4 regions of the Staphylococcus delphini genome follow, and region 4 is predicted to be linked to each of the others. Evidence: riboswitches for the same ligand, from Rfam matches in the RefSeq annotation. Region 4 holds a riboswitch; each other region holds the start of a gene.
The links. A riboswitch is a leader RNA that binds a small molecule or an ion and turns the genes downstream of it on or off. The one in region 4 is predicted to bind S-adenosylmethionine.
Positions count from the first base shown of each region.

Region 1 (2,207 bases), 800 kb from region 4:
GCCATTGGTCACGTTGATCTAAAAAGACTTGGGCGATTTCTTTTGCACCTTCTAATGAGTGTGAAGCAGCCCAACCGCATTGAACTTCATTGCACGCAGGGACTTCTTCAGCGGCTAAAACATCTTGTAACGTTTGTTCGACAATGTTTAACACATCATCATAATCGGTATGGTTAATGAAAGAGACGTAGAACCCTGTTTGGCATCCCATTGGACTTAAATCGACAACCTTGTCTGAATGGTTACGAATATTTTCAGCCATTAAATGTTCTAAAGAATGGAGTCCAGGCATTTCCATATGTTCTTTGTTCGGTTGTTTGAAGCGAATATCATATTTGTAAATGTCATCTCCATTGAGCCCTTGAATTTTACCCGCAAGACGAATATATGGCGCGACCACTTTCGTATGATCTAAGTTAAAACTTTCAACGTTCATTTTTGGCATTGGTATGACCTCCTTCATGTTTAAATCCATTTTAACATATTCCAATCAAGATGAAAGGGGACGACAAAGTGTTCACATGCCGATATAATAGGGAAAGGAGCTTTAAACCTATTATTACGAGTCGTTTAATAGGGATTAAGGCTTTAAAAAATTTTTTTGTGACACAGCATAAAGGCGTCTCGAAATGAAAATGTGATGCAAAAAGGGTGAAATATAGTATGAAAATTTTGAAGAGTGTTAAAAATAACATGACAAAGTGCAGAAAATTCGTTAAAATAATTACAAAATTGAATCAATATTTATCAAGAGTGGTGGAGGGAATTGGCCCGATGAAACCCAGCAACCTCATCGTACGGCGATAAAGGTGCGAATTCCAACAGTGTAAATGCTGAAAGATAAATGAAGGCAGAGGTGTTATCACATATATACATCAGTCACACTTATCAATGTTTGTGTTGGATGTAAATGGGGATAACATTTTTTGTTTAAGGAGGAGTAACACGGTGACAACGGTAGAGCAACGTATTTTAGATTATATCGATCAACATAGATGGGCTTATATAGATATGAGTCATCAAATTCACGGACGTCCGGAACTCGGTAACGAAGAAATTTTTGCATCACGTTTGCTGATTGAAAATTTGAAGGAACATCATTTTGAGATTGAGCGCGACATTGCAGGACATTCTACAGGCTTTATTGCGACATATGATTCGGAAATTGAGGGACCGACTATTAGTTATCTCGCTGAATATGATGCATTGCCAGGTTTAGGGCATGCGTGCGGTCATAATATTATTGGCACATCAAGTATGTTAGCAGCGGTTGCATTAAAACAAGTGGTAGATGACATTGGCGGTAAAGTCATTCTATTCGGTTGTCCGGCAGAAGAAGGTGGCGAAAATGGGAGTGCGAAGGCATCATACGTACGAGAAGGGCTCTTTGATGACGTCGATATTGCTTTAATGATCCATCCGGGTAATGAAACGTATCCGACCATTCCAACACTTGCTGTAGACGTACTAGATATTAAATTTTACGGCCAAAGTGCGCACGCTTCAGAAAATGCTGAAGAAGCACGCAACGCTTTAGATGCGATGTTGAGCTATTTTAATGGGGTCGCACAACTCCGTCAACACATTAAAAAGACTGAACGTGTGCATGGGGTCATTTTAGATGGCGGTCAAGCAGCGAACATTATTCCTGACTTTACGCATGCGCGCTTTTACACACGTGCTACGACAAGAAAAGACTTAGATGTCCTCACTTCAAGAGTGCATGATATTGCGCGTGGTGCGGCGATACAAACAGGATGTGATTTTGAATTTGAACCGATTCAAAATGGCGTGAATGAATTCATTAAATCACCGTTGCTAGATCAATTATTTGAGCATTATGCCACGGAACTCGGTGAAGAAGTCAGTCATGATGATTTTGGTTACGGTTCGACTGATACGGGGAATGTCAGTCATGTCGTGCCAACGATTCATCCACACGTCAAAATTGGACCAAGAAGTTTAGTCGGTCATACCCACCGTTTTCGTGAAGCAGCCGCTAGTCCAATGGGGGATGAAGCACTCATTAAAGGCGCGAAAATGATCGCATTAATGGGGGCTAAATTAATACAAGATCAAACGTTATTAGCAGAGATACAAAAGGAGCATCAACATAAAAGGGAGAAATGACAAAATGGTACACAATATTCAATATCGAAGTCAATTAACCATGGGAGAAATTTATGACACGAACATCGTTTACACGT
Region 1 is NZ_LR134263.1:816,883-819,089, forward strand. Features, by position in the region: gene EL101_RS03645 (S-ribosylhomocysteine lyase) at 1-445, opposite strand, end outside; SAM riboswitch class I at 742-847, shown strand; gene EL101_RS03650 (M20 family metallopeptidase) at 1,012-2,130, shown strand; gene ldmS (L-aspartate--L-methionine ligase LdmS) at 2,135-2,207, shown strand, end outside.
Region 1: it holds a riboswitch for S-adenosylmethionine, as region 4 does, so the genes downstream of both, EL101_RS03650 (M20 family metallopeptidase) here and metX (homoserine O-acetyltransferase MetX) in region 4, are expected to answer to the same signal.

Region 2 (2,207 bases), 1.2 Mb from region 4:
GCAATGAGGCCGATTTCCATTGGACCAAATTGTGTCATGAGCAATACCTTCCTTTATCACTTTTCTACAGTTATTTCTATTATATTAAATAACTATAAAATTAGCGATAGTTATCATCAAGAAATTTATTTTAATGTCTTCACTGTTTCTTGTAAAACTTCAATTTTATCTGTACGTTCCCATGGCAATTGTACATCGTTACGACCAAAGTGACCGTACGCCGCAGTTTGTTTATAAATTGGCTTTTGTAAATCTAACATTTGAATAATACCTGCTGGGCGTAAATCAAAGTTTTGTCTTACCGCTTCGATTAACACATTTTCGCTTACTTTACCTGTACCAAATGTATCAATAGCAATCGAAACAGGTTGTGCTACTCCAATCGCATAAGCCAATTGAACTTCACATTTGTCAGCGAAGTGAGCTGCTACAATGTTTTTAGCCACATAACGTGCCGCATACGCAGCTGAACGGTCTACTTTTGTCGGATCCTTACCAGAGAATGCACCGCCACCATGACGTGCATAGCCACCATACGTGTCGACTATAATTTTACGACCCGTTAGACCTGCGTCCCCTTGTGGCCCACCAATGACGAAACGACCTGTAGGATTAATGAAAAATTTTGTTTCTTCATCTAACAGTTGTTCATCTACAGTTGGATAAATGACAAATGTTTTAATGTCATTTTGGATTTTTTCAAGTTCAATTTCTTCATGATGCTGCGTTGATATCACTATCGTATCAATGCGTTTCGGTTGATTGTTTTCATCATATTCCACAGTCACTTGGACTTTTCCATCTGGACGTAAATAATCTAAAGTACCGTTTTTACGTACTTCTGATAAACGTTTCGACAATTTATGTGACAAGTCAATCGGTAATGGCATGAATGTGTCTGTTTCATTCGTCGCGAAACCAAACATTAAGCCTTGGTCACCGGCACCTGTGTTTAATACTTCTTCGTTTCCTGCTTCACGGTATTCTAACGCACGGTCGACCCCTTGTGCAATGTCAGGTGATTGTTCATCAATCGCTGTTAACACTGACATCGTTTTGTAGTCATAGCCGTATTTTGCACGTGTATAACCAATTTCTTTGACAGTTTCACGAACGACTTTTGGAATATCAACATAAGTTGACGTCGTAATTTCACCAACGATTAAAGCCATCCCTGTCGTAACCGTCGTCTCACAAGCTACACGCGCATTCGGATCTCCTTTTAAAATTTCATCTAAAATTGCATCTGAAATTTGGTCTGCAATTTTATCTGGATGACCTTCAGTAACTGATTCTGAAGTGAATAAACGTCTGTTATATGTCATAGTAAACTCCTTTTTATTATGTATTACGAACATTCTCTATCTGAGCTCAATAAAAAAGAGCCTTTCAACACTATAAAATAGAGTGAAGGCTCTAACGTCCATTCGCTCTTATCGTTCAGACAAGTATTGTGTCTGCAAACGGTTTGGCACCTTTCTTCGTTAAAAGAGGTTGCTGGGTTTCATTGGGTCCATGTCCCTCCACCACTCAGGATAAGAGAATCCGTTAAAATCATATTACAAAACTTTATGGGTGATGTCAATTTCATCTTACTGGTCTTTTCAAAATGATGTTAGAAATACCTTTGTCATTTACATTTATTTTTCTACTTTGGTGTAACATTACTTTACTTTCTTTATTTTATCTTAATTTTTTTCTTAATTGAGTAGGGATTATTTAACGAATATGTTATACTCTTGAATTGTAAAGGCTTACATTGCCGAAATTACTTTGGAGGGATATTATCATGTCATTCGACAAACATGCGATTGAAACAGTAGCTAACAAGCCGAGTTCACATTTTCAACTCACAACGACTGAATTGTACAACAAAATTTTAAAAAGAAATGAAGCCGAACTGACAGAATTAGGTGCAATCAACGCAAAAACCGGAGAATATACGGGGCGTTCTCCAAAAGATAAATTTATTGTTGATAATCCGCAAGTTAAAGACGATATCGATTGGGGAGCGATTAACCAACCGATTTCAGAAGAGAAATTCTTGAATCTTTATAATAAAGTTGTGAAGTACTTAGACGAAAGAGACGAATTGTTCGTATTCAATGGCTATGCAGGTAGCGACCAAGAATCACAACTAAAACTCACAGTCATCAACGAATTTGCATGGCATAATCTATTTGCTCAAAACTTATTTATTAAGCCAA
Region 2 is NZ_LR134263.1:1,218,227-1,220,433, reverse strand. Features, by position in the region: gene EL101_RS05830 (NERD domain-containing protein) at 1-38, opposite strand, end outside; gene metK (methionine adenosyltransferase) at 126-1,325, opposite strand; SAM riboswitch class I at 1,431-1,542, opposite strand; gene pckA (phosphoenolpyruvate carboxykinase (ATP)) at 1,790-2,207, shown strand, end outside.
Region 2: it holds a riboswitch for S-adenosylmethionine, as region 4 does, so the genes downstream of both, metK (methionine adenosyltransferase) here and metX (homoserine O-acetyltransferase MetX) in region 4, are expected to answer to the same signal.

Region 3 (2,207 bases), 580 kb from region 4:
TAGACGCATTATTAGATGCAGCTGGTTACGAAAAAATGATCGGCGAATAATATCATAATGAGAACTCCTGGGTAATTTAATTATCAAGGAGTTTTTTATACTCAAATATTTTTTAGAAGGTGAAGACCATGACGATGATCCATAAGGTTATTGTTGTTGAAGGGAAATCTGATAAAAAACGTGTTCAAGAGGTGTTGTTGGAACCTGTCGAAATCATTTGTACACATGGCACGATGGGAATCGAAAAGTTAGACAATATGATTGAATATTTGTATGATAAACAAGTCTACATTTTAGTTGATGCAGATGCAGAAGGTCGTCGCATTCGCAAATGGTTTACGACATATTTGAGTGAAAGTACTGATATTTTCATAGATACAAAATATAGTGAAGTTGCCCGTTGTCCCCGCGATTACCTCTCAAATGTATTGCAGCATTTTGACTTTAAAGTGAAGCAAGACTTTTATGTAAAAGGGAAGTATTCATATGAAGAGTGTTTCAAAGCAATTGAACAATATATCTGAGCATTTTAATCAACGTGTGCATCTGATTTTTGGTTATACACCGATGTGTGGCACATGTAAAATGTCAGAACGTATGCTAGATATCGCGAATGAAATCACCCAGTTACCGATTGTGAAGTTAGACTTGAATTATCACGCTGAGTGGAGTCAAGAAAAAGCAATTCAATCGGTCCCTATTTTAATGATCATGCGCTACGATCAAGAAGTAGAGCGCATCTATGCATTTCATTCCGTGCCTTATTTGTTAGAAAAATTAAAAAAAGTCATTGACGACAGTGAGTGACGATGATAATATAATAATCAATCGAATAGTCAGAAAACTCTTATCCAGAGTGGTGGAGGGATGTGCCCTATGAAGCCCGGCAACCGTCTATATTTAGAAATGGTGCCAATTCACATAAAGTAACGATTTACTTTTGAAGATGAGAGAAAAGCGTCCATATTTATGCTTTCTCTTTTTTCTTTAAAAGGGGAAAGCATTTTTTTTTCGAAAATTTTTAAAGTAGCAACACAGGGGAGGAACAGTATGATCACGCTTAAAAATATAGTGAAAAAGTACGAAAGCAAGACGAAATCTGTTACTGCTGTAGATGGTGTCAATCTTGAAATTGGGAAAGGCAAGATTTATGGCATCATTGGATTTTCAGGTGCAGGTAAAAGTACTTTAGTCCGTTTATTTAATTATTTAGAAAAACCAACGTCAGGTGAAGTAATTATTGGCGGTGATAACATTGGGCAATTAAGTCCAGCTGAACTACGTCAAAAACGTCAAAAAGTGAGTATGATTTTCCAACATTTCAATTTGTTGTGGTCAAGAACTGTACTCGATAACATCATTTTTCCACTTGAAATTGCGGGTGTGCCTAAAAGCCAAGCGAAAGCACAAGCATTAGAATTAGTGTCTCGCGTTGGGCTACAAGGGAGAGAACATGCGTATCCATCCGAATTATCAGGGGGACAAAAGCAACGTGTCGGTATCGCGCGTGCACTCGCTAACGATCCAGAAGTATTGTTGTGTGATGAAGCGACAAGTGCGTTGGACCCACAAACAACAGATGAAATTTTGGATTTATTACTACAACTCAAAAACGAGAAAAACTTAACAATTATTATGATTACACATGAAATGCACGTCATTCGTCGTATTTGTGATGAAGTTGCAGTCATGGAAAATGGTCGTGTGATTGAAGAAGGCAAAGTGTCACACATTTTCGAGCATCCACAACATCAAGTGACACGTCGATTCGTTCAAGATGATTTGAAACCGAGTGATGACAGTGAAGATTTAGCGCAAACCTTTAAATTAGGCAAAGATGAAGTGTTGGCTAAACTCATTTTTTCTGGTGAGAATACGACGCATCCAGTGGTGTCACACTTAACGCAAACACACGGGATTTCAGTGAATATTTTAGAAGGCAATATTAAGCATTCTAAAACGGGCACATTAGGTTATTTATTAGTGCACATTGAACAGTTTTCGAGCATTAACTTTGATCAAATTCAAGCAGAGTTAAAAGCACAAAATGTTGAGATAGAGGTGGTCAGTCATGGGTAAAAGTTTTAGCGAAATCTTGCAAGAAATGATTACAATGCCGAATGTACGTTGGCCAGATGTATGGGAAGCAACGTACGAAACATTGTATATGACCATCATCTCGACAGCATTTTCGTTCGTGTTAGGTC
Region 3 is NZ_LR134263.1:2,231,450-2,233,656, reverse strand. Features, by position in the region: gene gcvH (glycine cleavage system protein GcvH) at 1-50, shown strand, start outside; gene EL101_RS10475 (toprim domain-containing protein) at 129-524, shown strand; gene EL101_RS10470 (thioredoxin family protein) at 487-807, shown strand; SAM riboswitch class I at 845-953, shown strand; gene EL101_RS10465 (methionine ABC transporter ATP-binding protein) at 1,051-2,079, shown strand; gene EL101_RS10460 (methionine ABC transporter permease) at 2,072-2,207, shown strand, end outside.
Region 3: it holds a riboswitch for S-adenosylmethionine, as region 4 does, so the genes downstream of both, EL101_RS10465 (methionine ABC transporter ATP-binding protein) here and metX (homoserine O-acetyltransferase MetX) in region 4, are expected to answer to the same signal.

Region 4 (2,207 bases):
TAAAATTCAATAAAAAGCCATCATGCCCTACATTATCAGGCACAAAGAAATGGCGATGATATTTGAAATAACAGCCTAACGCAGCGACTTGGTCATCTGGATACAACAAGTCATCTGTAAAGCCGAGCGTGAGTACTTTCGTGTCTAATGATTGGAATACGTTTGCGACATCATCTCTACCATGGTGAATGTCATGACTGTCTAACACATCGAGAAGTGTTAAATAACATTGTAAATCAAACTGTTCTTTAAATTTATCACCTTGATGCTTTTGATATAACACGACTTCATCAGGTGTGAAGCGGGCGTCATAACTTTTAGAGGACCGGTACGTTAAAAAGCCGAGTTGTCGCGCGATACTTAACCCTTCTTCTCCTGCTAAATGAATGGCTTGTCTCGCTATTTCATTAAACGCCCTACTATAAGAAGACGTCTTTTCAGTAGCTGCTAAAATGACCGCCTTTTTCACTTCAAATTTTTGATTGTAGAGGAGCTCCATCACTTGCATGCCACCTAAAGAACCGCCGATGAGAATGTCGATTGTTTGATGACCGAGTGCTTCAATGCCTTTTTCGAGCGCACGCACAATATCTCGCATAGTGAGCTTTTGTGGAAAGTTTGGATCTGTTAAACGAGAACTCGACCCAAATGGACTGCCAATCACGTTAAATGTCAGAAACTGGTAATCGTGAACTGGCATATACCCCCCGTCAATAATTTCTCGCCACCACCCTGGATTGTCTTCTGTACCATAAGTGAGATGGTTGCCTGTCAACGCATGACATACGACGACGAGTGGCTGACCAGGATAACCTACATATTCATACCGAAGTTTCAAATTTTCAATCGTTTCACCTGATTCTGTCGTAAATGCACCTAATACTAATGTGTCCACACGATAATTCACCATTTTAGTCTGCCCTCCCTCTAAAAATTAAAAACGTTGTACAACCTTTGACGGCTATACAACGTTTGTAAGTCAGTTTTTAAATGAACTTATCATCCACATGACGTGGTTGGTTGTAGCACCGTACTTATAACGATAAGTGGTTGCTGAAGTGTCACTGGGCCAAATCCCTCAACTTCTCTTAATAAGCTTATTTTTAATAAAGTTATGTTGTGTCTTTAATCATACCGTAAACCTATCACGTATGCAAATGATTGTTAGAATAATCCGATAATTCTCAACAATGCCACACTGACCATACCGACAATAACTGTTATCGTTAAACTCCTCGTCCAAAAAGCAATGATAAGTGTCGGAATGAGCGCGATGATAAAGTTCCAATTCAATGTATAACCCATCACGCCTTCTTGTTGCTGAATGAATCCATCGACCACTAACGCAGTAAATAATGTAATTGGAATAAACGTCAGCCATTTGAGCACCTTGTCAGACAGTTCCATACGTGAAATCATGACAAAAGGTGTGATTCTGATGAGTAAAGTGCCCAGTCCTGCTAAAAAGATCGTCCAAAATACGTACATGCTCATCGGTCAATCACCATCCCTATCGTCGCACTTAAAGTCGATGCAAGTAAGATTGCTAAATACGAAGGTAAAAATAGACTGAGTAGCAACATCATAACAATGACGATTGCAACTAAGTAGAGATAGACCCGTAATTTCGATTTCGTAATACCTTCAAATTGTGAAATTGCTAAAAAGATAAACATCGCTGTAATCGCGTAGTCCAAGCCAAATACTTCTGGATGTTGGAAGAAGTCACCTAACAATCCACCGAGCACAGTAACCAATGCCCAAAATAAGTAGGCCAGTAAATTTAAGCCATACATCCACTGATATGTTATCGTGTGTCCTTTCGAATAAGGCGTGATCGCAACAGCAAATGTTTCATCCGTCAACAAAGACCCTACCCCTACCCTATGTATAAAATGATCATGTTTGAAATTTGGCGCCAATGTCATGCTTAATAAAAACATACGGCTATTGACAATCATCGCAGTGAGTACAATGACCCAGATCGGCGTTTGTACGGCAATGAGTGCGATAATAATAAATTGCGCTGCCCCTGCATAAACGAGTAAAGAGAGCAGTAATATTTCTAAAATGTTGAATCCTGATGCGACACTCACAATTCCAAATGAAAAGCCTACCCCAGCATAGCCTAGTACAGTAGGGAGACAATCGCGGATGCCTTGTTTAAATGTAGTGTAAGACATTGAGACTCACCCCCTTGAAAATTA
Region 4 is NZ_LR134263.1:14,522-16,728, reverse strand. Features, by position in the region: gene metX (homoserine O-acetyltransferase MetX) at 1-910, opposite strand, end outside; SAM riboswitch class I at 994-1,098, opposite strand; gene EL101_RS00060 (AzlD domain-containing protein) at 1,165-1,494, opposite strand; gene EL101_RS00055 (AzlC family ABC transporter permease) at 1,491-2,183, opposite strand.